DNA from 3 places in the Paenibacillus sp. OSY-SE genome. Region 3 is predicted to be linked to each of the others. Evidence: a T-box and tRNA genes for the amino acid it is inferred to sense, from the RefSeq annotation. Region 3 holds a T-box; the other regions hold tRNA genes.
What was found. The T-box of region 3 lies ahead of argS (arginine--tRNA ligase). A T-box ahead of a tRNA ligase gene usually reads a tRNA of that ligase, here a tRNA-Arg.
Positions count from the first base shown of each region.

Region 1: it encodes a tRNA-Arg, which carries the amino acid that the T-box ahead of argS (arginine--tRNA ligase) is inferred to sense. The anticodon was not compared.
Region 2: it encodes a tRNA-Arg, which carries the amino acid that the T-box ahead of argS (arginine--tRNA ligase) is inferred to sense. The anticodon was not compared.

Region 1 covers NZ_ALKF01000189.1:58,436-68,636, reverse strand. The annotation lists gene rph (ribonuclease PH) at 1-591, shown strand, start outside; gene A372_RS0118660 (XTP/dITP diphosphatase) at 575-1,216, shown strand; gene A372_RS0118655 (homocysteine synthase) at 1,366-2,664, shown strand; gene asnB (asparagine synthase (glutamine-hydrolyzing)) at 3,019-4,866, opposite strand; gene A372_RS0118645 (hypothetical protein) at 5,135-5,446, shown strand; gene A372_RS0118640 (hypothetical protein) at 5,485-5,835, shown strand; gene A372_RS39115 (hypothetical protein) at 5,886-6,014, shown strand; gene A372_RS0118630 (DUF4870 domain-containing protein) at 6,104-6,406, opposite strand; tRNA gene A372_RS0118625 (tRNA-Arg) at 6,705-6,781, opposite strand; gene A372_RS0118620 (hypothetical protein) at 7,083-8,021, shown strand; gene tig (trigger factor) at 8,203-9,489, shown strand; gene clpP (ATP-dependent Clp endopeptidase proteolytic subunit ClpP) at 9,822-10,201, shown strand, end outside.
Region 2 covers NZ_ALKF01000185.1:90,889-101,089, reverse strand. The annotation lists gene tpiA (triose-phosphate isomerase) at 1-146, opposite strand, end outside; gene A372_RS0116650 (phosphoglycerate kinase) at 226-1,407, opposite strand; gene gap (type I glyceraldehyde-3-phosphate dehydrogenase) at 1,722-2,726, opposite strand; gene A372_RS0116640 (sugar-binding transcriptional regulator) at 2,763-3,818, opposite strand; gene A372_RS0116635 (TetR family transcriptional regulator) at 4,177-4,761, shown strand; gene A372_RS0116630 (DMT family transporter) at 5,006-5,341, shown strand; gene A372_RS0116625 (DMT family transporter) at 5,341-5,655, shown strand; tRNA gene A372_RS0116620 (tRNA-Arg) at 5,844-5,918, shown strand; gene A372_RS0116615 (heparinase II/III domain-containing protein) at 6,587-8,476, opposite strand; gene A372_RS0116610 (helix-turn-helix domain-containing protein) at 8,601-10,201, shown strand, end outside.
Region 3 covers NZ_ALKF01000205.1:348,174-358,374, forward strand. The annotation lists gene A372_RS0132435 (DegV family protein) at 1-49, opposite strand, end outside; gene A372_RS0132440 (hypothetical protein) at 276-458, shown strand; gene A372_RS0132445 (hypothetical protein) at 750-1,175, shown strand; partial or broken gene A372_RS36865 (IS5/IS1182 family transposase) at 1,333-1,512, shown strand; gene A372_RS0132450 (hypothetical protein) at 1,847-2,218, shown strand; gene A372_RS0132455 (hypothetical protein) at 2,278-2,826, shown strand; gene A372_RS35175 (MarR family winged helix-turn-helix transcriptional regulator) at 3,077-3,469, shown strand; gene A372_RS0132465 (hypothetical protein) at 3,727-3,915, shown strand; gene A372_RS0132470 (S41 family peptidase) at 3,934-4,377, shown strand; T-box leader at 4,434-4,699, shown strand; gene argS (arginine--tRNA ligase) at 4,744-6,471, shown strand; gene A372_RS0132480 (hypothetical protein) at 6,534-6,863, opposite strand; gene A372_RS0132485 (sensor histidine kinase) at 6,953-8,347, opposite strand; gene A372_RS0132490 (response regulator transcription factor) at 8,344-9,051, opposite strand; gene A372_RS0132495 (multicopper oxidase family protein) at 9,274-10,201, shown strand, end outside.

The sequences.
Region 1 (10,201 bases), on a different contig from region 3:
CTTCCGCGCGCGACGCAAGTTCGCAATCAGCGCGAATCGGCACGCGGCAAAGTCAATGGTAGAACGATGGAAATTCAGCGCCTAATAGGACGCGCGCTGCGTTCTGTGGTAGATCTGCATGCGCTCGGCGAACGGACGATTACGCTCGATTGTGATGTTTTGCAGGCGGATGGGGGAACGCGCACGACTTCGATTACGGGTGCGTTTGTCGCGATGGCCATGGCCATCAACAAGATTGCAGTTCAGCATTCGCTGCCGAAGTTCCCGATCACCGACTTTTTGGCTTCCGTCAGCGTCGGGGTTATTCAAGGTGAAACGCTGCTTGACTTAAACTATAATGAGGACTCTACAGCCAAAGTAGATATGAACGTAGTCATGACCGGGAACGGAAAATTCGTCGAAGTTCAAGGAACAGGCGAAGACAGTCCGTTCTCGCGCGAGGAATTGAACGAGCTCCTCGCGAGCGCAGAGAAGGGGATTATGAATATCGTGGAGCTGCAGAAGGAAGCGCTCGGACCTATCGCGGATAAAATTGCCGTGCAGGCAATGACTGCGACAGGGGGGGCTGGCGGACATGGAAATCGCAAGTAATACGATTATTATTGCGACACAGAACCAAGGCAAGCTGAAGGAATTTCAGCTTGCCTTCTCCCCTTTGGGCAAGCAAGTATTGAGCATGGCGGATTTTCCGCATATTCCGGATATCGAAGAAGACGGCAAGACCTTTGCAGAGAATGCGTTGAAGAAGGCGAAGACGATGGCGGAAATTGTAGCGCTTCCGGTGCTGGCCGATGATTCTGGGCTGTGCGTAGCACGCCTTGACGGGGCGCCGGGCGTCTATTCCGCGCGCTATGCAGGCGAGCACGGCAACGACCAGTCTAACAATGCGAAGCTTCTGGCAGAACTGGCGAAGCTGCCACCGAAGGACATGGGAGCAGGTCTGTCGCTCGATGCGGGAGCTCAGGTATTGAGCGAGGCACAATTTGTATGCGTGCTGGCGCTGTATGATCCGGCTTCATGTCAAGCTTTGGAAGTACAGGGGACGGCCGATGGTTATATTATCGGTGAAGCGCGCGGCAGGAACGGCTTTGGCTACGATCCGCTGTTCTACTTGCCTCATTTCGGCCGTACGATGGCAGAGCTGTCGCCAGAAGAGAAGCAAAGCATCAGCCACCGCGGAGATGCCATCCGACAGCTTCAGCAGAAGCTGCGCTAAAACTGCAAATTTAGCTTTATATGAGACACCTAGCCGCATTATGCATGTTTAGGTGTCTTTTTCTATAAGGTTACTCAGATTTAGTCCTTCCCAAGCGCGAGAAAATGTGAGAGAATATTTTCCAACAAGGCAAAGGAGGATGGATGATTATGAGTGAGGCAACACGGACATTTGGATTTGAAACGCTGGCGGTTCATGCCGGCCAAGAGGTGGATCCTACAACCTTATCACGAGCGGTTCCATTGTATCAGACAACGTCTTATGCATTTAAAGATACCGATCATGCGGCGGATTTGTTCGCTTTGAAGGAATTTGGCAACATTTATACACGCTTGATGAATCCGACTACCGACGTGTTTGAGAAACGGGTTGCTGCATTGGAAGGCGGAGCGGGCGCGCTCGCGACGGCATCGGGACAAGCGGCGATTACATACGCCATCTTGAACATTGCCGGCGCAGGCGACGAGATCGTATCCGCCACCAGCTTATACGGTGGAACGCACAATCTTTTCTCCACCACGCTCAATAAGCTGGGCATTAAGGTGCGTTTCGTTGATTCGAGCGAACCGGAGAACTTCCGCAAAGCGATTACAGATAAGACCAAGGCGCTCTACGCGGAGGTTATCGGCAATCCTCGAGGCGATGTGTTGGATATTGAAGCCGTCGCCAAGATCGCCCATGAGCACGGCATTCCGCTCATTGTCGATAATACATTCCCGAGTCCGTTCCTCCTTCGCCCGCTTGAACACGGCGCCGACATCGTCGTTCATTCCGCTACGAAGTTCATCGGCGGTCACGGCACCTCCATCGGGGGCGTTATCGTAGACGGTGGAACGTTCGATTGGACATCCAATGACAAATTCCCTGGATTAACGACGCCTGATCCAAGCTATCACGGACTGGTCTATACGGAAGCCGTCGGACCAATCGCTTATATTATCAAGGCTCGGGTGCAGCTCATGCGCGATATGGGGGCCGCATTGTCTCCGTTCAATGCCTTCATGCTGCTGCAAGGACTCGAGACGCTGCATCTGCGCATGGAGCGGCATAGCGAGAATGCCTTGAAGGTGGCTCAGTTCCTGGAGAGCCATGAAGCCGTACAATCAGTAAGCTATTGCGGCTTGCCAAGTCATCGATCCTACGATCTGGTGCAGAAATATATGCCAAAAGGCCAAGGCGCTATTTTAACCTTTGAAATTAAAGGCGGCATCGAGGCAGGACGGAAGATTATTAACCACGTTAAATTATTTTCGCACTTAGCTAATGTCGGCGACTCGAAGTCGCTTATCATTCACCCGGCAAGCACAACGCATCAGCAATTGAGCGAGGAAGAGCAAATTGGGGCAGGCGTAGGTCCCGGAATTATCCGTTTATCCATCGGTACCGAATCGATTGACGATATTTTGTATGATTTGGAGCAAGCCATTGCGGCAAGCCAATCTAGCTAATAAATGGCCTGGTCAGGCTCATCAGTTTGAGTCTGGCGAGAAGAAGGACTTTGTTTGGGTAGCAGTCACATAAGATGGCACATCACAACATAGTCATACAGCGCAGCCGTAAGGCTGCGTTTTTTCATGCTGCGCTTGATTGTGAACGAGAATGAAATAACTTGACGGCCGCACGTATGAACCGAGATTATGAATAAACCAAAGCCTCGAAGACGAGTGGAACTACGAGTATTAAAAAGACAAATAATTCTCGTGGATGATGAGTTAAAGAAGAGCCCCATACCGGCTGACGTTGGGACGTCATGCCGATACGGGACTTGTCATCATTTTGCTGAGTTAAAAGAAGTTTATCCGTTACCAAGCCACCCGTATGTTATATTCTCTGAGCCATACATCGACCTGCAGCAAATAAGCGAACAGCTGCGGGCCAGACATCAATTGGCCGAACCACGGCAGATGGGAGCTAGCTTCCTCGGAAGCAGCGATGTCGCGAATACGCTCTGCATTGACGAATTGATGCAGCGGTGAAGTTGAATCATCGAGACGATCCAATGCTTTGCGGCGTACGATATTCAAGTAATTCGGGTTATGTGTCTTTGGATAGGGGCTCTTCTTACGGTACAGAACATCATCGGGGAGTACGCCTTCGAGCGCTTTACGCAGCAGGCCTTTCTCTCGTCCGCCATAAGTCTTGATTTCCCATGGAGTATTGAAGACGTATTCGACCAGGCGGTGATCGGTATATGGCACGCGCACCTCCAAGCCGACGCCCATGCTCATTCGGTCTTTGCGATCGAGCAAAGTCGGCATGAAGCGAGTGATGTTCAAATACGACATCACCCGCATGCGAGCCGATTGAGCGTCTTCTCCCGGTAAGGCAGGAACTTCGCCTACCGCTTGCGCGTAGCGGTCCGCCACGTATTCCTCAGCACGAATGTGCTCTGCCACTTCAGGCTTGAGCAGGCTCGCCCGGAGCGGGGTTGCGAGCGCCCAGGGAAAGGTGTTGGCACTGAGCGCCTCTTCCCGGTGGAACCAAGGATAGCCGCCGAACACCTCATCTGCAGCTTCCCCAGAGAGTGCGACGGTGGCTCCTTGTTTAATTTCACGGCAGAACCGCAGCAGAGATCCATCAACATCTGTCATGCCAGGCAAATCCCGGACACGCACCGCCTCTTCCAAGGAAGCGACCAGCTCAGGAGTATCGAATTTTATCCAGTGGTGCTCTGTGCCAAGCTTCTCAACCATGCGTCGAATCCAAGGTTCATCTGCATTCGGCTGGAAAGCATGCGCTTGAAAGTGCTTATCGTTATCGACGTAGTCAACGGAGTACGTATGCACTTGGCCCAATCCATGCCGCTCGTAATGGCGCACGGTTAAAGCGGTTAAGGCGCTGGAGTCTAATCCTCCTGACAGCAAAGTACACACAGGCACATCAGATACAAGCTGACGCTCGACCGTATCCTCCAGCAGCATGCGTACATGCGAGGCAGTCTCTTCGGCATTTTCTTCGTGTGGAACGCTTTCCAGTTTCCAATATGTGCTTATGGCGAGACCATTATAATCGTAGCGAAGTGTATGTCCAGGGCGAAGCTCAGACAGAGCATCGTAAACTCCATGTCCCGGTGTGCGCGCCGGGCCAACCATCCAAATCTCCGCCATGCCTTCCAGACCAATGATTGGCTCAATATCGGGGTGGGCAAGGAGCGCCTTTGGCTCCGAACCGAATACGAACCATCCTTCGCCACGGGCATAGAACAACGGTTTAACCCCTAGCCGATCACGTGCCATGAACAGCCGTTGCTCCGCCTCATCCCAGATCGCAAACGCAAAAATACCGTTCAGCCGCTCTACACAAGCATCCTTCCACTCTAAATAAGCGACAAGCAGCACTTCGGTATCACATTGTGTGAGAAATTGATGTCCGCGGCTTTGCAGATCGGATCTCAATTCCTTTGTATTGTACAATTCACCGTTATAGGCGATGGCGTAGGCGCCGCGTTCTGTTTGCCGAATCATCGGTTGTGCGCCGTTTACCGGGTCAATGACGGACAACCTCCGATGCCCTAGTGCACAGGGTCCGGAGATCCACGTTCCTTTGGCATCCGGGCCGCGCGCTGATAATGTTTCGGTCATTTGCTCTAAAATGCCGGAGCATTGCGTCAAGTCCCGGTGCCAGTCAATCCAACCTGTTATTCCACACATGTTACGTTCATCCTCTCCGCATCAATCTGTCCCCCGGAAGACCGAATAAACCGGGCAGCTGGAAGATTGAGATAATACCATGGGTATGCGAAAAACAGCATAAGATGTATGTCCATCGGGAGATGATAAGAAAAACTCCTTCTGGAGTCATATCACTGAAGAGCGACCGCGCTTAGCATACGCTGTGATGCTGCTGGAGATGATGAAGGCATTCATGTTGTTTTTGATGAACGCCATTGCCTGCGCGGTACAAAAAAGGAGGTGTGCAATGGAACGCCAACCTTACTACGTGTCCGTTCAACGACGCACGGTCGTTACGGATCCTTCGTCCGGGAGCTATGAATTCGTTATTGAGGCGACTGGAGCGGAACGTGAGCATTTGCAGGCGCTGATTGATGATTTGGGGGATGCGGAGACCGATGCGTTTCGTGACTGTTTCATGCTGGTCACTATTCAAACAAATGAAAAAATAAACATTCCCTATCAGCAAAGATTGCATGCAGTATATATGTACATCCATAAGCTTGGTGCCGCAGATACGAAGCGGTTCGTGGAGCAGATGTTCGATCAGCAATCGTAGCATCGGGATAGGCATTCTGTAATCGGAGGAGAGCAAACATGATTGAGATCAAAGCAACCAAGTTCCGGCGGCCTGTGGAGATTGACGGGCGATTATGCGCTGAGGTCGGCATCATTCCGGCTGATGATAAAGAAATTCCACTGCTTGCGTATATTGCCCCCGTCCGTAACGGTGGTTACGAATTGGTGCGTGTCGTGCACAATGATGCGAGCTTGGCTAACGATTGGTATGACAATAATATGCATAATGCGTTTGAAGAGGTTGCGGCGGAAACCTTTGTAACAAGTGATTATGGAGTGAATTTTAATGCCAAGTCACATTTTTTGGATGCTGTTCTAGGTTCGACTGAAGTCCGTTATGCGGTCGATGATTTGTTCCAGATGGATTAATGCGGCACATTTGACATTCCAGCACTCCTTGGGAAAGGGGGTGAATACAAATGACAGAACAATTCAAGCAGAACAAAGGTAACAAGTACGTTCATCAGAAGAAGCATGCCAATGCGGTGCTTGCCGGCAATCATAAGCATCCTGCGGAGAAGAACCCGTGGGAATTCATAAACAAATAGCGGGTCGGATGCTAATGCGCATCCTAGCAGCACGGCGAAGGCCCCTGCCAGTGAAGGGCAGGGGCCTTCGAATCAGTCTCGCAGCCACATTAGAACGCTCCGCCTTCACGCAACACGCGCACGCCCATAATGACGTTCCAGATGAAGATGAACAGGGACGCGGCACCCATAATAATGACGAAGCCGATACTTAACAAAAACTGGGCTGTAATCAAGCTGATGATTGCCAGAACGATAAACGCATAAGGAATAATATGGGAAAACAATGCGCGACCGGCATGATGTTTAATGTATGGGTCACTCGCCACGAGCCATATCACAAGCGGCAAAATAAACCCTGCGAAGAAAATGCTGAAATAGCTCAGCGAAGACAATATATATCGAGTCGACATGTTAGTCTCCTTTCGACGATATGTGCAGTACGTACAGTATATCAGATTATTCGGTAACCTATTACTGGAAATAACCAGTGGCCTTACCGTGTATCAAGACCAAATGTATTATGATATTTATAACGGGGCTGAACAGACTAATACTTGCGGTTGCCCGCACGGTGAAGTCATCGGATTCATCATCGACGGGTGAAGGCGGGCGAGGCGTATTTTAGCACACTTTCGCTCTGTGCTTATGCCTCAGCAGTTGTTGGACACAAAAAAGCCGCCTGTATAGGCGGCATTATGTATTCTCAATTGGCGTCCCAGGAGGGATTCGAACCCCCGACCGACGGCTTAGAAGGCCGTTGCTCTATCCAGCTGAGCTACTGGGACAGGTAAGGAAGAAAAATTAGAACATTAATGATTTTATCAAAAGAATCAGCTTCATGCAATAGGGAAATTAAAAAATAACATTAATATTTTTTTACATCCTTCACAATCCGCATTGCACCACACTTCTCATTCCTATCAAACCGATGCGATGGAGGGCCGTTGAACAGGAGGGAGCGCGGTATGTTATAATGCAATCGTAACCGCACCCACGTAACGATTTGTTGCAAATACATAGAATATATTATAGAAGAATACGTCTGAGTTCTAAGCAGTTGGCTTGTTATAGAAAGAAGGTGCTCGTATGCCGGAAGAACATTCCCCATCGACAAAAAATAAAGTCGTTCTATTTCCGAAGACGCATGATTTCTACCAAATTGAATTGACCCGAATGTTGGAAACTGAACGTTACGGAGAAGCGATTTCTTTGCTCCGCTTTTTGCTGCAGTGCGACGGGGAGGATTCCCAGATTCGCGCGGAATGGCACGCATTGCTGCAATGGTTGACTTCGGCGTTTCCGGAAGCAGAACGACCAGAGGAAGGTTGGCAATTCGGAGCCGTCCATACCGGTGAGACAACATCTGCCGAAGACGAGACGGAACAGGATATGCTTCGGCGTCAATTTCAAGAGAAGGTACATGCAGATGAGCAATATATGGAACGTCTGCTGACTTCACTTACGGAAGGCGATATGGATGATCGCAAACTGTTGGTTCTGGAGCAGCTTGCGGTAGCGGACGATGCGCGCGTAGACGATGCGCTCATGCTTCTGCTGAAGGAGCGAGAACTTCATCCGCTACTGCAATTCAGCATCTTGCAAACGTTGAAGCGCAGAGGTGTTGAAGGTGAAGTCGGCTTCATGCGCGGGCAAGAGATTATCGTAGCCGAAGTCGAAGCGACACCGCTTGAGCTCTCATCCTTTCCGTCAGCTGCCATCGCGCCGATCGACAGAGTGAACGATGCCGCTTCGGTGCGTGAACCATCGCTGGCTTACTTTGCCCAGGAGATGTGGCATCAATATTTGAAGCTCATATACGGTACGGAAATCTATCGCAGGCTGTGTGAGGGCAAAGAGCTGGAGGCGGATGCTTGGGCGGCGGCTTTGCATCGCATCGTGGCGCGACTCTTGCACTTGGAAGAGGAAGAATTCGAAGTGAAGACCATATATGGAATAACCGATAATTTGCGAATCATCTATGAGCGTGCCCTCCGGTCACTTACACGTTCGCTCAGTGGAGAGTAATCAGTCAGCAGCGGTTGCAGCTGTAATTAAGTGCGAGTCAATTGACGGCAAAATTAGTTCTAAAGTGGTAAATACGCCCATCTTGAAAAAGTTTTCATAGTCGGCTATACTATAATGGTTATTCAGGACGTGTTATGGTACACTCTAGCCATGTGATTTTTTTTGGAGGGGAAGGCATAAAATGAAAGCAACCTGGGAAAAAATAGAGAAGAACGTTGGGGTTTTGGAAGTTGAGGTCAATGCGGATCGCGTAACGGAAGCACTGGACCAAGCATTTAAAAAAGTGTCTAAGCGTGCGAACGTTCCTGGTTTCCGTAAAGGACGAGTGCCTCGCCCGATTTTTGAAGCAAAATATGGCGTGGAAAGCTTGTACCAAGAAGCTATTGACATTATGCTTCCAGAGGCATATTCCCAAGCACTCAAGGAAACAGACGTTAACCCGGTAGACCAACCGGAAATCGAAGTTGAACAGATTGGCAAAGGCCAGTCTTTCAAATTCAAAGCAAAAGTTACGGTTAAACCTGAAGTGAAGCTTGGAGATTACAAAGGCCTCGAAGTTGAGAACCAAGAGGTTGAAGTTACGGAAGAAGAGCTGAATGCTGAACTCGTGCGTATGCAAGAGCGTCATGCTGAGCTTGTTATCGTTGACGAAGATACGGCAGCGACAGGCGACAGCGTCGTCATCGACTTCGAAGGATTCGTTGAAGGTGAAGCATTTGAAGGCGGTAAAGCAGAACGCTATACGCTGGAACTGGGCTCGAACTCGTTCATTCCTGGATTCGAAGAGCAATTGGTCGGTCTTGGCACAGGCGACTTCAAAGACGTTGAAGTAACGTTCCCTGAGCATTATCATGCAGAGAACTTGGCTGGCAAGCCGGCTGTCTTCAAAGTAAAAGTTCACGAAATCAAGCGTAAGCAATTGCCTAAGCTCGATGATGAGTTCGCTAAAGACGTAAGTGAATTCGAAACGTTGGACGAATACAAAGCAGATTTGAAGAAGCAGCTTCAAGATCGCAAAGAGCGCGATGCTGAATCGGCTCGCGAAGCAGCAGTGGTAGAAAAAGCGGCTGAAAACGCGGAAGTGGAAATTCCACACGCGATGATCGAGTCCGAAATTCAACATATGGTTAAGGATCTTGACAACCGCCTGCGTATGCAAGGCATGAACATTGACATGTTCTTGACATTGTCCGGTCAGACAATTGCTGATTTGCGCGAACAAATGCAAAAAGAAGCAAACACTCGCGTGAAGAACAACCTCGTGTTGGAGCAAATCGCTAAAGAAGAAAAAGTGTCCATTACGGATGAAGAGTTGCAAGAAGAGCTTGAGAAAATGGCGCAATCTTATCAGCGTTCGGCTGACGAAATCCGTACTATTCTGGAAAAAAATGGTACGATCGACAACTTGCGTGAAGAAGCTGCACTTCGCAAAACGATTAAATTCCTCGTGGACAACAGCAAGAAATAATCGCATATCGGCTGCAGACATCACCTGCGGCGTAACAGGATAAGGCACGTTACTCTCGAAGGCGTGCCTTATTTTTTCATAAGCCAAGCCCTATCACGATTCACACACATAACGGTTCACCACCCGAGTAAGGGTGTACATAATGTATAAGTAGACTGCTGTTGGTTAGGGTACCATACACGTACGCATTTCAAATTAGGATCTTCATCGCTTCAAGGGAATAGGCCCATTTGCCGTACATACACTATTGGTAATCGGTGTAAAAATGACATCGAGTACAGAAAATGATAAAATACAAATGTATAGCTTTGTAAAGAAAAGAGGTCGGTACCATGAACTTAATCCCGATGGTCATCGAACAGACAAATCGCGGCGAACGCTCTTATGATATTTACTCGCGCTTGCTTAAGGATCGCATCATTTTCTTAGGCAGTGCAATCGATGATGACGTAGCTAACAGCGTCATTGCACAATTGTTGTTCTTGCAGGCGGATGATCCGGAAAAGGATATTCACTTGTACATTAATTCTCCAGGTGGTTCGGTTACGGCCGGTATGGCCATCTTCGATACGATGCAGCACATCAAGCCTGACGTCTCCACGATTTGTGTCGGCTTGGCGGCCAGCATGGGGTCTCTCCTGCTGACGGCGGGAGCGCCGGGCAAACGCATCGCACTGCCGAACAGCGAGATCATGATTCACCAACCGCTTGG
Region 2 (10,201 bases), on a different contig from region 3:
AGCGCAGGCAAGTTCGTAAATGGCGCGCAGATGACGCTCTCCACGCCGTCTACTTCCGCTTTGCCCTTCACTTCTGCTACAAAGGCAGTCGCTTCCGGTACCGTTTTGAACATTTTCCAGTTCCCTGCGATAATCGGTTGTCTCACGTGAATCACTCCTCTACACGTAAGGGAAGCGGCTCATTAGCCGCTGTCGCTTACTTGTTTAGTTGCTAACTGCTTACGATTACTTATCGTTCAATGCCACAACACCTGGCAATACTTTGCCTTCCATGAACTCAAGGGAAGCGCCGCCGCCTGTGGAGATGTGGTCCATCTTGTCTTTCAGCTTGAATTTCTCTACTGCCGCTGCAGAGTCGCCGCCGCCGATAATGGTGTAGCCTTGCGTTTCCGCACATGCTTCAGCTACCGCACGCGTGCCGTGAGAGAATGGCTCAATTTCGAACACGCCCATTGGTCCGTTCCATACGATGAGCTTAGAGTCCTTGATTACGTCAGCGAAAATTTCACGCGTCTTCGGTCCGATGTCAATGCCTTCCCATTCTGCAGGAATGCTGTCGACTGGCACGATTTGCGTGTTTGCATCTGCACTGAAGTCATCAGATACGACGATGTCAACGGGCAGGTACAAGTTTTTGCCGAGCTCTTTTGCTTTCTCGATAAAGCCAAGCGCAACCTCCAGCTTATCGTTGTCGACCAACGATTTGCCGATTTCGTGACCTTGCGCTTTGAAGAACGTATACGTCAATCCGCCGCCGATGATTACGTTATCAGCAATCTCCAGCATTTTGTTGATAACATCGATTTTGTCTTTTACTTTCGATCCGCCAACGATAGCGGTGAACGGACGTTCCGGGTTGGACAAAGCTTTGCTCAATACCGACAATTCTTTCTCCATCAACAGGCCGGACACGGCTGGCAAGTGATGCGCGATACCTTCTGTGGACGCATGGGCACGGTGCGCTGCACCGAACGCGTCATTCACATACAGATCCGCGAGCTCCGCGAATGCTTTCGCCAATTCTGGATCGTTTTTCTCTTCGCCTTTGTGGAAACGCACGTTCTCCAATACGATCACGTCGCCGTTTTCCATTTTTGCAATCTCGGCCTTCACGTTCTCGCCAATCGACTCATCGAGCTTCTTGACTGATTTGCCGAGCAATTCGCCAAGGCGAGCCGCAGCAGGCGTCAGGCGCATGGAATCAACCACTTCGCCTTTGGGACGACCCATATGGCTGGCCAGAATGACTTTCGCACCTTGCTCCACCAAGTATTTAATGGTTGGCAGCGTTTCTTGAATGCGTGTATCATCCGTAATCTTTCCGTCTTCCAATGGAACGTTGAAATCTACCCGCATAAATACGCGCTTACCTTTTACGTCTACATCACGTACGCTTTTCTTGTTCATCCCCGTGTTCCTCCTATCGTGTGCTTGAACCGCTTCACGCCTCTCTTAGAAAGAATCGTTATCAGGTTCTGTTATTCTGTATGGTTCATCATTCTTTCTCTATATCATCTGTATTTACATTACGGTGTTCGATATGTGTATGATTCTGTATCAATCGGTTCTATCTATAATAAAAATTCGTTATCATCGCATAATGACAGGCTTCGCTATGACTATGGCGATGTAATATTCCGTATCGGTTCTCGACATGCCTTGCTTATGGATCAAAGAGGAGACCGCAACGGTTACTCCTCTTTGATTGTCAAGCTATATAATTACAGACCTTTTTTAGCGATGAAAGCTGCCAAGTCTACAACGCGGTTGGAGTAGCCCCACTCGTTGTCGTACCAGGAAACAACTTTAACCATGTTTCCGCCGATTACCATCGTCGTCAAAGCGTCGATTGTGGAGGAAGCTGGGTCGCCATTGAAGTCGCTGGATACCAATGGCTCTTCGGAGTAGTTCAAGATGCCTTTCAAAGGACCTTCAGCTGCTTCTTTCAAAGCTGCGTTAACTTCTTCAACCGTTACGTTTTTCTCGAGTTCTACAACCAAGTCTGTAACAGACACGTTAGGTGTAGGAACGCGCATGGACATACCATTCAATTTGCCTTTCAATTCAGGCAATACGAGGGATACCGCTTTAGCAGCGCCTGTCGTAGTAGGAATGATGTTTTGAGCTGCTGCGCGTGCACGACGAAGGTCTTTGTGCGGCAGGTCAAGAACGTTTTGGTCGTTAGTGTAGGAGTGAATTGTGTTCATCATACCTTTAACGATACCGAATTTGTCGTTCAATACTTTAGCGAATGGCGCCAAGCAGTTCGTTGTGCAAGAAGCGTTGGAGATGATAGTATGGCTAGCTGCATCATACTTGTCTTCGTTAACGCCCATAACGATTGTGATATCTTCGTTCGTAGCAGGTGCGGAGATGATAACTTTCTTCGCGCCGCCTTTCAAGTGCATTTCAGCTTTGTCTTTCGCTGTGAAGATACCAGTGGACTCAACAACGATTTCTACGCCGTTAGCGCCCCAAGGCAAGTTTTCAGGGTTGCGCTCTGCAAATACTTTAACTTCTTTGCCGTTAACGATAAGCGCGCCTTCTTTAGCTTCAACCGTAGCGTCAAGAACGCCATGAGTTGTGTCATATTTCAACAGGTGAGCCAGTGTCTTTACATCTGTTAAATCGTTGATTGCAACGATTTCTACTTCCGAGTTGTTCAGAGCCGCGCGGAATACGTTACGTCCAATACGACCAAAGCCGTTAATACCAACTTTCACCATGATGATTCCTCCCATTTCCGTAAAAGGTTTAATTATTTATTGCTCAAGACGGCCCGAAGGCACATCGAGACCACATTGGTTCACAACTTCTTCTGCTGCCGCTTCGTCGATGACCAGAATATCTTCATGGCCTGAGCGCAAGACTGCGGTAATCGCCTCACCCTTGCTCTTGCCCCCGGCGACAGCAATGACGACCTCGGTGCGGGAAATATCTTCTAGACGCAAGCCTAATGTAAGCATCGTATGAACGACACGCCCGTCTCGGTCAAAATAGTATCCGAACGCTTCGGCGAGCGCTCCCGCTTGCACTAGCTGCTGCACAGTGGCATCGTCCACACTGCGCCGCTTCGCCATCACCAAGGCATCGCCGATTCCGTGCACGACGATGCGCGCTTGACGGATGACCTGCAATATATCTTGGATATTCGGCTCTTGCTTCAATGACTGGTACGCTTCTTCACTCAGCAAATCTGGCACGTGCAGTAATCGATACTGTGCGCCTAGACGCTTTGCCATCGTGGAAGCGATGGTGTTCGCTTGATGCTCTAAGCTCTCGCCAAGCCCTCCACGCGCAGGAACGAACCAGATCCCTTTCAGCGGCGATGAACTCGTCAATTGGTCTGCCATAGCAGCCAACGTGGAGCCGCCGGTTACTGCGACAACATCTTCCTTGCCCATAGCGCTGTTGAGCGCTTTGCACGCCGCTTGGCCCAACTCTTGCTTCACGGCAGCTGATACATCCGAATTGCCTGGTACGACAATAACCTGCTTCAAACCGAATGCTTGGCGGATACTTTCCTCTAGCTGACGCATACCGAGCAGCTCGCCCATGAAGGGCTCCAGTTGTTGAACAAGTTGCCGTCCCTCTTCACTGATTCGCATACCCGTGCTATCCGTTTCAATCAGGCCCTGCGCCTTCAAGAGGTCGGTTTCGGCACGAAGCACACGCTCGGTCATCTGCAATGATGTCGCCAGCGTTCTTCTTCCGATGCTTTCGGACAACATGATTTGATGCAGGATGGTGTAACGCTTCTTCAACAGTTCAATGAGTTCGGGCAGAAGTCGTTTCTGTATCTCTAACCAATCACGCATTCTCTCCACTCCTGATCTCCCAACCATTGGACTCAAAACGTCCCATCGCAACATTTTTTGTCCCACCACTATTCTACCGAATAATTGTGCATCTTGCAAGTATCCCGCATCTAGAATGTACAAGCATCGTGAAACTTATTCATAGCTTTACATCTTAGCTTTCAGGGACGAAGGCGCCTAAGACTTACTTAACCGTTTTCCTGTGTCAAAACGACAAATTTATTGCATTTTTTTATAATTTAGTTTTTATAATTTAGTTTTGGATAGCACACAATGACTTATTCCTGCTTTACTTTTTATTTCGCATATTTTAAAATGAATGACAGTCAGTCATTTTTGAAAGATGGGCGGTGTATACGTGAATTATAAGAAAGAAGCAAAATACGAAGCGCTGCTGCAATCCGCAATCGCACTTATTTCCGAAAAGGGCTTTCAGAAGACTTCCGTCGGTGACATCGTGAAACAGGCAGGCGTCGCACAAGGAACCTTCTATATCTATTTCCCGTCGAAGAATGATATCGTTCCGGCCGTAGCTGAGCATATACTTGAGCATTTGTTATCGCTGGTACAGGCAGAAGCCGAACCACTGGATAGTTTCTGGGATAAATTGAAGGCGGTCATCGACGCGTCCTTTGACATGACGTCCAAGTACAAGGAGGTCATTCTCTTATGCTACTCCGGTCTCGCGCTCCATCATTCCTTTCCGAAGTGGGAAGCCATCTACCAGCCTTATTATGACTGGTTTGCGGAGCAGCTTGCGGCAGCGCGGCATCATGGGGAGGTGTCTCTACAGTCCGATAGCAAGTCCGTCGTGCGCATGATCATTAATATGATTGAGCAGACGGCGGAAACCTACTTTTTCGTAGATATTCAGCAAGGTCGTGTGGACCCGCAGCCGTTGAAGGATGAACTGTTCTCTTTTATACAGCGCTCTTTGAAATAACTAACGGCTGTCATGTTTAATGCGTGTTCAAAAGGGCCACTTTTCAGCACCGAGAAGATTACAAGAACTCGAAGAAGGAGGAGCGCAATGTAGACGAGACTACATGAGCACCGGACTTCGAGAGTGAATGCAAGATTTGATGTCGAATCACATCTTGGGATGCATCGTGATCAAAAGGGGGCTTTTTGAACAACTTCGTTCACACTAATCATCCGGATTGACACAAATACAGGAGGTAATATACGTGGCTTGGCTACTCGTGCTTGGTTCTGCGATACTGGAAATCATTTGGGCGTCCGGTCTGAAGTATGCGACCCACACTTGGGAATGGATCATCGTCATCACCTTGATTACCGTGAGCTATTTAATGCTCATCCAATCGTACAAGAAACTTAACGTCGCAATCGCCTATACAGTGTTTGTCGGCATCGGAACGATAGGCACTTATGTAACAGGGATTTACTTAGGTGAAGATTTCAACGCCCTGCAAATTATGTTCTTACTCATTCTGCTCGGGGGCATCGTCGGCATGAAGATGGCTACTCCCAATGAAGAGAAGAATGGAAAGGAAGGCGCATAATGGCTTGGTTATATTTGATACTGTCGGGATTTGAAGAAATTATTGCGGTCATTGCCATGAAATATGTAGATGGATTCAAGAAAAAAACTCCATTAGTCATCATCACTCTCGGACTGGCCGCTTCCATCTGGCTGCTCACGCACGCCATGTCCGTTATCCCGTCCGGAGTGGCTTACGCAGTATGGGCCGGCGTCGGCGCGGTTGGCATTACGCTGGTCAGCTTGTTCTGGTTCAAGGAGAAATACAGCCGGACGCAATTCGTTTATTTAGGACTCATAGTCGTCGGCATTATCGGTCTTCGCCTCACGACATAATTACTAGTCACACCGGGCCGAACGGGCATAGAGGTTGGTTTTAACGCCATAAGGAATGTTTGCTTTCACTTTATCGCTTCACGGAGCTCAAACATTCCTTAATGGTCAAAAGGGAGCTTTTTGAACAACCTCTACTTGCAATTCACACATAGTTGTTTTATAATAATTCTTGCACCTTTTATACAAATGCGCCCGTGGTCCAATGGATATGACGTAGGCCTCCGGAGCCTGAGATCAAGGTTCGATTCCTTGCGGGCGCGCCAATAGTATCTTGTTGGTGCCTTAATATGAAGCACTCGTACGTATATAGGCTACATAAAGTCGAAAGCATCTTGATCCTCTCCTTACGCATAGGGGGACGGAGAAGGGTGTTTTTTTCATTTTATACCGCTCTGTCGGGACACTCACTGCAACAGCATATCTCCTTCACGCCTTATTCGTTACGCGCCCATCATCGCTGCTATGCAACACAAGCCCACCGAGTATTTCAGCTCCTTTATTGTACTGGTCGCATGTAGCATCTATTTTTCATTATTATCACGAAAAGTAGACCTCGAAGCTGTAGATGTAATTTTACAGTTCATAGGCTTAAGCATGACTTATTGCAAAGCGTAAGCTCCGCTCCTTTCCGTATTTTTATTACAACTATATAGGTAGCTGCAAGGTAGGCCGGTGTCGAAGTTAACCCATTGGAAAATGTACAATAGAATATAAGGTTTCGGTCGCTCAACGGCCTGTAGACTGGATTATGTCCAGTGAATTGGGCTATTTTCCTCAACTGATGTAGAAAAAGTGCCAAAGCACTGTATAAAATCCAATAGAACCTGCCGTAAAAGGCATACACGCCGGTTCTATTGCACAAAATCCAATGAAGTGAGGCAAGCAGGCAGGACTATGCCGACTTCTTCACCAACTCTTCTTCCTTTCTCCTCTATCCCCTTTCCAGCACAAACTGCCAACGCTCTGATTGCACCGGACATCGCGCGGTCATGCTCAGACGATAGAGCGAGTCGCCCCAAGCGGCACGCAGCTTCTCGCCTTCCAATGCAATCGTCTCCACCTGGATATCCCACATCGTCTCGTCATACGACATGTGCGCCTTCACTCCGCCCGCTTCATCTTGCAGCGCAATGACGCTGCGATGAACGTGCGGTTCATAAGCACACATCCAGTTCAGCACCACGTTCTGGCTTGGCTCCGCGAGCTGCACCGCCTCTTCCAGAATGATGCGGGACGGGGCGTCCGCCTCCCGCTGCAACGTGTACGTTCGTGTCCATTGACGTATGCCGGAATCGGCCGGATAGGCCGGAGCAATGTCCACAGTAAGCCGGGATACCACGCCGTCTGCCTCATGACGAACTTTACGCGTGCGATATTGACCACCATCCGCTTGCTCTATTCCGTTCACTTCCGGAACATTATGATAGCCGGACTGCATCGTCCAGATCGAATAGCGCTCCGGGCTGAACGTCTTCGCTGTATACGTGCCGACCCCTGCATCGATCCATAGCGGGCTGCCGTCCGCATATACGATGAAGCTGCCGATATCGTTATGGTTATGGCTTTCTCCGTTATGACCGCCCTTGGCGGCAAGGAACCAGCCCTGAGCGCCGCCCCGCTCCCGCGCGACCATCACTTCTACGCCAGCCATCCATATATCAAGCGGCAGCTCCAGCTCCGATTCAAGCTCATCCGCTTCCGGCATCGAGAAGAGCTCAGACAGCATACGCTGCAAACTAGGAATCTCTTCTCCTTCCCAGTGACGGTATTCATGCTGCTGCCGATATGCGTGCAGCCCGAATGCCTGCAGCTGCGCATCCCCGATCACATGTCCGAATTGGGCGATTAATCCGGCGGGTACAGAAAGCTTGGCAGCCGAATCTGCAAAATTCACATACGCCTCGCCTCCGATGTGCATATGAAGGATGTATTTTGCCATGTTCCGAATTTTAGTGTCATCGAACACCGATACTGCTCCGTCCGTGGCGCTATGCAACAATTGCAAAGCATCATACAGCGATGCAGCAGCACGCCCCCAATAAGCTGGCCCTTCATCGCATCCCCCGTCCTCTTTATAGGAAGCGATAAAGCGGTCCAAGCTGCGAAGCGCCTTGTGAACCAAGGAGACGCGGCGCCGCTCGTCCTCCTCGATAAGCAGCAGAACAGCCAAACAGTTGGAATTGCACCAAGGATTCCAATTGTTTACGAGCATATCAGGCTGGAAAGACATCCACCAGTAATTATCCTCCCGCTCGTACGAGTCCAGAATGCGCACATGAAGCTCCCGGCGCACACGCTTCCCTAGCTGCGGACAATGCGCATCCAACGCTTCTCCCAGCAAGTAGTACGACCAAGCTACCAACGCAGCCGTCTCTCCCGCACCCAAATCGATGACCGGCTCATCGATATCAGGAAGCGAGTAGACCTCTTTGCGGCTAATATCGCTTAAATGGGCCGGCCAGCACCAGGTGCTCTCCTCGCATACCGCCCAGATGCCGTTCACGATATCGTCGAGAAAGCGTCCATTGTATTCCATGCTCTCGGCCAAGACGAGGCGGACCAGCGCCTTACGGCGCGCAAAGTAGGCCTCCTGGTATCGTGTGCGGTTGCCTGTCCGCACATAATCCATATACAATGAGGCCGGCAGCACGGGCCACTCCGCATGAAGATAAGTCTCCCCTTGCGCTATCCAGAACGCCCGTATATCATCCGCTAGCCGCAGCCAGCTCTCCCGGCGTGCAGCCTTGGGAAACGGCTCATATGCATAGGATGGAATCAGCTTCTCTTGCAACAGGTCCAGACTATACCGTTCTATCAGCATATACAATCCTCCCATTTTTCTCTTTATGAATTGCTTTGGAACTTAACGCAAGCGCTTACATTTATGCTATACTAGAGCATGTTTCACCCCAACATCTTAAGATCATGTTAGGAGGGGCCGTACGTTGCTTGCTGCCATGACCAAAAAAGTCTCCCATCTGCTGCGTCCTGTCTATCACAAGCAAAAGATGCTTATTTCCATGCTGCTGCTGGCGACCATCCCCGTGCTTGTGTTGGGGCTGACCATTTCTAACGTCCTGACTTCTACAATACGGGAACAAGCCACTCTATATAATACGACTTTGCTCCAGCATGCCCAGAGCAAGATGAACGATCAGATCAAAAAAATTGATGAACTCCTGCTTCAATATACGTATTCCGATAAACGTGCCTATCCCGGCATTCTAGCTCAATTCGCGATGAAAGAACTGTCCGCGCGCCATCCTGAAGTGGTGCGCCAGCTTCAGAACGTGCTCGTTAACATCCGCAGCGGCATGGAGCATGTCATCGAGCTCGATTTTTATTCCTTCCAGTCTGCACGCATTCTGACCTCGGATAATCACTTGCTGAGCGAGGAAGAGTTCCGCGACCCGCTCGCGCTGGATATGGCCAGGCACATCTCACTGCAAGGCGTGTGGATCGATACGCGCACCAGCATTCCAGCCAACAAGCGCATTGACCGGAACGTACTGACATTAATCCGGCCCGTAGCCGAGGATTCTACCGAGAAGAAGTCGATTACAGGTGCCATTATTGCCTACCTCGATGCCGACACGCTCGGCAATCAGATGTCAGCGAAGAATAGCTATTCCACACTCTCCCTCTTCGTAGTGAACGGGCACGGTCAGATCATTCTGGATACCGATCGCAGGCAGATCGGCAGAGCGATCAATCTCGACAACTTAGAGCAGATCAAGAACGCCGAGCCGCTGGCACAGATTCGCACCCGGCTGAATGGAGTCTCCTCCGTCCTAAGCGTTCTGCCTTCCCGGAATCAGGATTGGTACTACATATCGGCGATCTCGGAAGACGAGCTGAACCGAAGCGCGAATCAGGTGCAATGGCTAACCATCGGCATTTCGTTAAGCTTCGTCGCCATTGCCGCATTCCTGTCTCTGCGAGCAGCATCTAACTTGTACCGTCCGGTCCGCAAGCTGACCCAGGCCATTCAGCCGCTCCGCTCGTCAGATCAGCCAGCAGGCCAGGAAAGATGCAATGAAATGGATCAGGTGCACCGGGCTATCGAAGCGATGATACGCGAGAACCAGCAGCTCGAGAGCAGCCTGAGCCGCTATCGGGACAAGATGGAGCAGCATACGCTGCATCAATATTTGCTCGGCAGCATCCAAGAGCACGATGCGCGCGCTGACATTCAATACGGTCAGGATGCTTCCTATATCGCTATCATGCTGCTCACCTTCGATACGTGGAAGCTGCATGCCAAATATCCGCACGATGATCAATACTTGCTCTACTTCGCCGTAGAAAATATGGCGCTCGAGCTTGCTGAGCGTTATGGTCAGGCGCACTCGCTCATGATGAAGCCTGGACAATTCGCCGTCTTTATTTCCAGTCAGGAACCGCTCGAGCCGGAGGTGCTGAAGCAAGCCAGCGCCGACCTGCTGCATGCCATTGAGACGTATCTGCAGTTAACCGTCACCTTGTCCGTCTCCTATTCTCTGCAAGGACTCGGCGGACTCCCTGACGCCTACAAGCAAGCGGAACA
Region 3 (10,201 bases):
TGGAATGAGGCATGTCGATTGCGCTGTCTGTAAGAATATGAATAGTCATCTGATCTACGCTCCTCATACGGATTGTTTCTTCTATCATAACATGAGATGCTGCAACTTCCATGAAGAATTGTACAGCTGATTGTATGCACTTTGACCTTGTCGTACGGACTGACGGAAGCCGTTCATAAGTGTATGAATATTACGAAGGCAGCGCTCATACAAGTAGAGAAAGGATGCAAGTCTGCATTATTATTACGAGCTAGCGCTAAAAGGGAGAGAAGTTCATGGCGAAGAACAAACGCGGCAAAGCGTTGTGGAACATGCCGTCGCACGGACGAGGGACATGTCCGGTCTGCAGCAGCACCCGCATCAAGCTGCTCTACACGCGAACGAAGGAGAACGGAACGGCGCTGAAGGTGTGCAAAAAGTGCTTCAATGCGGCTCAGGAACGGATTGACGCATCGTAAAGTCAAAGTGAGAGAATACGAGTGAAGACGGCCATTGGCCGTCTTTTGCCATAGGTTAAGACGAAGTTCGAACCATCTCCCAAATGCCTTTCACGCTAGATTGAGACTGGAATTTATTTGGAAATATTGCGGAAAAATATCGGCATTATCAGACGATGTTAACAAAAGACGTCATTAAACCACCGGGAAATGTAAAAACAGTCTAGTTAAAATCATTGAACTAATTTATTACAATAGAACAAGGAAGTGTACACTCCACTAATTCCAAACAACAAAGGAGAAAGATAACTTATGAAAAAGATGATTCTTACCATTTCCGCCCTGTCCATGTTGGTTTCGGCCAGTCCGGTATTCGCCCACAACGCAAGTGCCGCTCCGCAAAATCAAGCAAGTGAATTTGGGACGCTGGCATCCTATGGTTACGGATTCGAACTAAGCAGAGATGAAAGGGATGAAAGTGGAACTTTCTATGCAGCCAGCAATAAGGTGAAATTATATGTTACGCAAAAAGGCGACAGAAGCAGCGCCACCGAAGTCAAATATACTTTAGTTCAAGTAAACGATGACGGTTGGGAAACGTATGGCTCTGTCGTTGTAGATGGCAACACTAGAGACGAGTATGTAAAAACATTTAATGTCGAAAAAAATAATAAGTATTATTTCCTGATCACCAACAAAGGTAAGTCGGTACGCGGCAATATTGAAGCAACGCATTAATACAAAAAAATGACGTCTGTGCCCGACGAGGCCACTGAAAAAGCCCACTTAAAGAAAAAGGTATAGTTCCTCAAATTATGAGGAGGCTGTACCTTTTTCTGTATGATAAGGTATCAAAATTAGCGGGTGAGTCCGATGATTCAAAATCCGACAAACGATGATCTTAAGCCCATTTACGGATATCTATAACCTAGTCGTTCCGAAGGATAATTTGTTGCGACAAATTAACGAGCTAGTTGACTTTTCCTTTGTTTACGATGAGCTAAAGAATAACTATTGCCTCGATATCGGCCGCAATGCCATTGACCCTATTCGTATGTTCAAGTATTTACTGTTAACATAGGGAGCCACTTTCAATCTCTAATTCGCAATACAGCAATGGTTGTTGCATTCCTTATCTTTTTCTTAACTGCTACGCACACATATGCATTAAATACGCAAGCCGATTTGCAATTTAATCACAGTCAGATAGAATTAAAGGACGATAACTCATCACGAACGAATATTTCAGATTACCCTGATTCGCATGGAAATGATAGTATGTTTGTTGTTCCAGCGCTTCCATGGATAGGTTGGGGAATTGGACAATTAATAGGTTGGTTAACAGCAGGAGCGGCCGTCACAATTGCCACGATTGAATTGGCTGGAGAAACATATGTTTTGTCAATGAAATGGCGGAAGCAATCAGCAAAAGTAAAAAAGAAGACAAACCTAGATTTTATGTAGCCAAATCTCGAAATGGAAACAAAGAACCTTTGCTTATCGGAAAACCATTAGGGGAAGGCGAAGCTGAATTATGGTTAAAAGCGAGTATTCATAACGAAGTATGGGCAGTAAGCGATAAGGATGCGAAAGGTCTTGCCATGAGAGTAGGGCAAGGGAAATTTGTAGGACCTGAGAATCACTGGCAGACAGGATATAACGATACTCGCTATTATTATCATTATCATGGTGGCAGCAGAGGAGACACAGGCCATATCTTTTACGGAAAAAGTAATTTTTTGGGTAAAAATAAAAGTTCAAGCAAGAATAAAATGCTCTAGTACCTTCTCAACTAAATTTAATTTAAAGCGATAAGATGAAATTGAAAAGAGGGAGAAAATTGAATCTCGACATCAACAAGTTATTCAAAAAATACTTGACTTTAGATATTCCAAATCCTTTCACTCTAGAGCAAATCAATAAAAGATTTAAAGATTGCTATTTCGCTGAGGAAGTAGATATACACTATTTTTCTGATTTGGAAAAAGATCCGCATGCCAATTTTGATACAGTTGTAAAAGCTTATATATTCCGAGATGAGCGAGGAATTAAGGAACTTCTTAAGCTTAACCCTGACGAGTATTTAGAATGTTATCATCCCAATGGAATTAACATCATTCTTAACTCAGAGGATCAGACATATTTGTCAGGTGCTACAGAGCAAGGTATGTCATTCTTGCTAGGTCTTGAGACAAGTATTTTCTGTGGGATCTCACAAGAAAACATGAAACTTGGAAATGAAGAGTTCGAAGATTATCTGAAGGCGTTATATTTAGCGGGATATATTCAATTTGAAGACGACTCACTGATTGAGAGAGCCTATCAGCGTTATCGAGACGGGTACACACTAAAATGGTATGGATTAACTGACGGAGAATCAACATTTTAATGAAATAATTATCAAAATAAACTTTAAGTGACTGGGTTTCTCGTCGAGCGCAGTCATTTTCTTGCCTATTGGATAATGCACAAGGTCATTCCACGTTGTTGACAAGAGTGAGTTAGAGGTTTAATATTAATCGGCAAATAATTAAGTGCTTAATTATGTATGAAGGGATTGATTTTCCATCATAAAATATGACCCGTTCAAAGAATCCATCATACCCGTTAAATGGTTTCTAACTTCTTATAAGACAAATGTGTCGCTGGTTCGCCAGCTTGAAGAACAATTGGCCCCGCTTGGTCTTACGTTAGGACGGTTATGTCTGTTGTATGCCCTGCAGCAGCACGGAAGTCCGGCATTGCCCTCTGAGTTGGGGGATGATTTGGCCGTCACGCGCGCCAATATTAGCGGATTGCTGAGAGGGTTGGAACGGGATGGAATGGTCCGCCGCGCGCTTGATCAAGCAGATCGAAGACGCGTGCTGGTCTATTTTACTCCGGCGGGGGAGGACATCTTGAATCAGGCATGGCCCATTTATGAGACAACGGTAAGCGCTATGCTGCAGCCTTTGACTACAGATGAACAGATGACATTGCTTCGTTTGCTGCACAAGCTGAATGCTTCCCAATTGGCAGTGAATGACGATTAAACCTTTGGTCGCAGTTGACCAAAGGTTGCTATAAGCTAAATAGTTAAGTGATTAATTATAAACTGATTAACTAATAAGAGTGAACAAGAAACGAGGTCAAAAGAATTCTGAAGCCAATGATTCTATTTATTTTATCGATATGCTCCTTTTGGGTTGGATTTGATTCGATCGTTACAGTTCCCCTCTTGCCGGAGAGCGCCAAGGCGACTGAGATGCCGCCGTAGGGGGGGCAGCAGGTCAAGGAAGATCTGGCATTCGTGATGAGCAAAATAAAAAATGTGCATCCCGCGACACTCGATGGCGTACCCGAATCCGTCCAACGAACCTATGATCACTCTATCGCGCAAGTGAGCCAGACGAATCGGCTGCTGACGAATTACGATACGTATTTGTATGCGCTGCGCCTGCTGGCAGAGTTGAAGGACGGTCATTCGATTGCTGGATAATCCGCCTTTGGCGCAACGGTGCGCCATTCGGTAGAGGTGGCTGCTTCGGGAGAGAGCCGTCCGCCTTCCGGGGTCACCGCTTTTCCGAGTCAAGAGCTTCAAAATAAGCAGCAGCAAGAGCTGTTGTTTCAGGGCAAATTGCATGTACTTACGTCCAAGCACACAATGAGCTCCGCCATGTGGATCGCAACGATCGTCCAAGACAATCAGCTTGGCACCGTTATCGGGGAGCCGACAGGCGGCAAGCCGAGTTACTATGGCGATATGATTTTATTTACGATGCCGCATTCGAGGGTGAGATTCCAACTGTCCTACAAAATATTTGAGCGGCCAGACTTGGCACGCGATGCAGCGGACGCTTGCTATCCCGACTTGCTTGTACCCGACAATGTAGACGATCGGGTGGCCGGGACAGATACGCAGCTGGAATTCGTAAAAACGTTGATTCGGAAACCGATTTGAAACGGACGGTTGATTTTTGCAGGCGACTAAGGATATAATGTGAAAAAATCAAATGTACAATGACGATGAACGGGAGAGTACTTAGCACAAAGCCGTGAAGCAGCGAGCCGGGATGGTGGAAGCCGGCACGGTGTGCGGAGGAAGCGGACCCGGGAGTTGATTTCTTGAACTTGTTCTGACGCCAGAATGGAAGTAGGGAAATCCGGCACAGCCGTTACAATCAGGAAGTGGATTTCGAATCGTTGCGTGTTGCATGCAGATAATGATCGATTTGAATTCAATTAGAGTGGTACCACGGACAGGTTCAGCCTCCGTCTCTTGCAGACGGGGGCTTTTTGCATTTTCAAGCATATTGGAGGGTTATGAATGTTGAAAGTAATTGCGGCAAAGGCGTTAGCGCCGATGCTGAACATGTCGCAGGAAGACATCATCGAATCGTTGGAGGAGCCGCCCAAAGCGGACATGGGCGATCTCGCCTTCCCATGCTTCCCTTTAGCAAAGGCGTGGAAGCGTGCCCCGCAGCAAATTGCCGCGGACGTTGTCAAGCAGGTGAATGAGCAGGATGGTGGAGAAGGCATGCGCGCAGAGGCGGCGGGAGGCTATGTGAATGTGTTTTTCGATCCGGCTGTGCTGTCAGGCGCCTTGATCCATGACATGCTTCAACCCACGTATGGGCAGCCCTCTCTCGGAAATGGGAAGCGGATCGTTATTGATATGTCATCGCCGAATATCGCGAAGCCGTTCGGGATCGGTCATTTGCGTTCGACGATGATCGGCAATGCGCTGATGAACTTGTACCGCACTGCTGGTTACGAGGTAATGAACGTCAACCACCTGGGGGATTGGGGAACTCAGTTCGGCAAGCTGATAGCCGCTTATAAGCATTGGGGAAATGATGATTTACTCCAGCAAAAGCCGATTGAGGAAAGCTTGAGGCTGTACGTGCAGTTCCATGAAGAAGCAGAGCGTCATCCGGAGCTGGAAGATGAAGCGAGAGAGTGGTTCCGCAAGCTGGAGGACGGAGATGAGGAGACCGTGTGCCTGTGGACGTATTTCGTGGACGTCAGCATGAAGGAATTCGAGCGCGTCTATGAAAGACTTGGCGTTGGATTCGATTACGTATTGGGCGAAAGCTTCTACAATGATAAGATGGATGCAGTCGTGAAGCAGCTGCAGGAAAAAAGCCTGTTGGAGGAAAGCGATGGCGCGATGGTCGTGCGCTTGGATGAGGAAGGGATGCCGCCGTGTCTCATTCTGAAATCGAACGGTACGACCATTTATCCGACTCGTGATCTGGCTACGGCCATTTACCGCAAGGAAGTGATGAAGGCAGATAAGCTCCTGTATGTCGTCGGCGCGGAGCAGCGGCTGCATTTCCAGCAGGTGTTCACCGTGCTGGGCAAGATGGGGTATGAGTGGGCGCGTGACTGCGAGCATGTGGCGTTCGGCCTGATGACGGTGGACGGCAAGAAAATGTCGACTCGCAGAGGGAAGGTCGTCTTCCTGAATGAAGTGCTGGATGAAGCGAAGGGGAAAGCACTAGCAATTGTTGAAGAGAAAAATCCGACGTTACATGATAAGGAACAGATTGCGGAAGCGATTGGGGTAGGTTCAATCGTCTTCGGCGACTTGAAGAACAGCCGCACGTTATCCGTTGATTTCAGTCTCGACGAAGCATTGCGCTTTGAGGGAGAAACCGGGCCATACGTGCAATACACCTATGCAAGAACGGTGCGCCTATTGGAGAAAGGCTTGGAAACGATGGGGGAATCCGGCTTGGAGAAATACGCAGCAGATCAAGCGAAGGCTGCCGCTAATCCATATTTGGCCGGGAAGGAAGCTTGGGCCAGTATGAAGTCGTTGAGTCAATACGAGCAGATCATCGCATCTGCTATCGCATCCAACGAGCCGTCTATCCTCGCCAGATATTTGCTCGATGTCGCCAAGCACTTCAACCGCTTCTATAATCATGAATCGATTCTCGTAGAGAACGAAGCGGAGAAGTCGGCCAAGTTGCTGCTCGTCGCGGCTGTATCGCGCATCTTACAGCACGGCCTGCACTTGCTCGGCATGAAGACGCCGAAGCGGGTATAGCGAGCAGCGCGAACGGGCGGTTGCGCAGCTATTGCCGGCAACCGCCCGAACAGCTTCTACATTTATACCCGGTTCGTATACGAAGCCGTCGTGTATTGCGGCTGCGCGTATGCGACATTGGCCGATGTTTGAATCGAATGCTCCAGCTCGCGGCACACTTGCGATACCTGCTGCATTTGCTGCATTGCCACTTGATGTCCTTGCAGCGCTGTCTGGATGATCTGCGATGCTTGGCGTTCGCGCTGAGCCAACTCTTCGAGGCGCGATACGTTTTGCTGCTCTTGCTGCAGCAGTTGCTGATACATTTGAGATGCCCGCTGTGTCTGCTGCATCAATTGCTGAATAACTTGTTCGCACTGATTGAGCTGCGAGGACATTTGTTGGTTGTACATGCTGAAACCACCTTTTCTTGTATGTTCATATTCCCTGCCTTATTGTGGTACAACAATCTTCTTTTTATGCGCAGGAAGAAAAGATGTTTCTAATCGGATTCATGCTTGGCCAACTTGACGGAGAAGGCCGTTCCCTTGCCGTGTTCACTCTGCACATCGATGCGGCCTTGATGCAGCTCGACGAGCTTGGAGACGATAGCGAGCCCAAGTCCGGTTCCGCCGTAATCGCGCGAACGGGATTTCTCCACTCGATACATCCGCTCGAATAGATAAGGGAGCTCTTCTTCCGGGATGCCGATGCCCGTATCTTGGACGCATACTTCATACTGCTGCTGCAACGGTACAATGCTTACCCGAATGGAGCCTGCTTGCGTGTAGCGGATGGCATTGTCGAGCAGGTTGATCCATATTTGCTCCAGCCTCATTCCGTCTCCCCACACGAATGCTTGCCGCAGTTCGGTATGGAATTCCAATTCAAGCCCTTTCTGTGCGGCAGCGCGTTCGACCTTGGCCACGGCGCTTTCAACGAGCGGGATAAGATCGATCGCTTCCGGAATCAGCTCTATGCGCCCTTCTTCCATCTTGGATAATTCGAACAGATCATTGATTAATCGATTCAGCCGCACTGCTTCCGACGAGATAATCTGCAAGTAAGCGTTCTTCTCTTCCTCCGATTCATACAGCTCCTCTGAAATGACCTTCGCATAGCCTTCCAAGTAGGTTATGGGTGTTTTCAGTTCATGTGAAATATTGGCGAAAAATTCATTGCGTGATTCGCGCAGCCGCTGCAGATCCCGGGCTAGGTCGTTAATGGCATGGGCGAGTGAGCCGATCTCGTCTTGGGACGTGACCGGGACTCTCGTTCCCAATTGTCCGACCGCAATCTGTCGAGTCGCCTGCACCATATGCAGCAGCGGCTTAGACATGCGGCGGGACAAGACGAGCGAGAAGCCCAGCGCAATCAAGACGCCGATGACACCTGAGATGGCGATCATGTGCCGTACCTGCCCGACAAAGCTGCGCACGCTGTCCAATGACGATGTAATGATGACGCCGCCCATAAATTGTCCGTCATTTATGAAGGCTCGTCCCGATACGATGCATGGCTCTTGATCCGGCGATTCGAATTCTTTATCGATAAGCTGTCCTGCTTTGAGCCGGTTCCATTCCTCAGGGGTCAGCAGCTCGCTTATGTTCTGGGAATGGCGATTCGAGCTGCCCGTGGCGTTGCCATCCCGATCGAAAATATGGATGCCGACCTTCGAAAATTCCGCCATCGTCGAGACCGCGTCCGAGGTCAAGCCGTGCTGCGCTTCGGCCATTTTGACGAAATGAGCGGACAGCTCCATGACTTCCTGATGGGCCTTTTGGTAATAAAATGAAGTGAATATCCGATCGGTTACGATGCCGAGCGGGATGAGCACGATGAGGAACAACGACATCATGGAGGCGCCAATCTTGACGTCGACGCGATTCCATTTCATGATGACGTCCCTTTCTGGTTGAACTTATAGCCGACGCCCCATACGGTTTGAATCGGATCGTAGCTTAATTGTGCCTTTTGTACTTTATCCCGAATGTTTTTTACATGATTATCGACCGAACGGATATCGCCCTCATAATCATAGTCCCACAGCTGTTCGACGATCCGATCGCGGGAGTATACTCGCTGCGCATTGGAAGCCAACAGCAGCAGCAGCTCGAATTCCTTCGGTGTGAAATCGACGGCTTCCCCCTTGATGCGAATTTCCCGGCTGTCCGGATATATATCCATATCGGGAACATGAATGGCGGGCGTCGACGCAGTGTTAGCATGGCTCACCTGCGCTCTGCGCAGCAAAGCTCCGACTCTCGCAACCAGTTCCTCCCCATCAAACGGCTTGACCACATAGTCATCTGCCCCCATATTCAGCCCGTGCACTTTATCCTTCGTATCCGTCCGTGCCGTAAGCATCAGAATCGGGATGGGCCAGCGTTCGCGAATCCGTTCACAGACACTCCATCCGTCCATGCCCGGCATCATGATATCCAAAATGACGAGATCCGCCGCTTCTCTTTCCATGATCTCCAACGCCTGTATGCCATTATCGGTTTCAATGACGTCATAGCCATTCTTTTTCAAATAAATTCGAATTAAATTGCGCATATTTCGCTCGTCATCGACGACGAGAATCCGTGTGCCCTTCATAGCAACCTCCTTATCCGCTCCTCCTTATTGTAACGCAAAAGGTTGTATAAATTGTATAGGGAATGCTGCCTTATTGGCGCAGCAATGTGCTGTGATGAAGGAGAAGTACTGGTAATGCGCCAAAGTGTGTTGTTATTGCTTAACAGGTATGCCATCTACAACATTTGTACAAAATTGCTTCTTATAATCAATTGTGCGTAACAGATGAAAGGATGTGGGTCAATGAACAAACGCACATGGTTGAATATTTTTGTCGTCATAACCGCTCTTGCGGGAGTGATCGCCTTATCTGGATGTTTCGCTGGGAGCGATGAAGGAAGCAGATCAGATGGGAAGGCAAGACAAGCAAGCGGGAATGAAGGGATGAATCATGGGGTGGACGCCGCGGTATCTGGCTCGCTCGAAGACACGAACGGACGGCTCACCGGCACAATTGAGGTGTTGGATGGAAGCAATGCGACGCTTACCGCACAAGCAGGCGAATTGGAGATCGCGTCCGGGAAGAAGCTGCCGGTGTGGACGTTCAATAACAGCGTGCCGGGACCGCAAATTCGCGCACGGGTGGGGGAGACGATCAAGGTTACTTTGAAGAATGAGTTGGAGGAGCCCGTATCGATTCATTGGCATGGATACCCGGTGCCGAATGAAATGGATGGCATTCCCGGAGTGACGCAGGATGCGGTGCTGCCGGGGAAATCGTTCACCTATGAATTCAAGGCGACCATTCCGGGCACCTATTGGTATCACTCGCATCAGGACAGCGTGAATCAGGTCGATAAAGGCTTGTATGGATCGCTTGTGGTCGAGGACCCGAAGGATAAGGCTGATCGCGACTATACATTGGTGTTGGATGAGTGGATGAACATGGAGATGAGTCATTCCATGGATGCGACGGATAGTATGGATGGAGAAATGAAAGGAATGGAGCATAGGGAGAAGGAGCAGCAAGGGGATGGCCACGATACTCATGGTGCAGCAGCTTCATCGGATGCCTCATCCGTCCAACCGATGGCAGGACACGATATGAGCATGTACGATATGTACACGATCAATGGGAAAATGGGGGACTCGATACAGCCTCTTAAGGTGAAAAAAGGTGAGAAGGTGCGTTTGCGCTTCGTGAATGCCGGATTCCTGTCCCACCAGATTC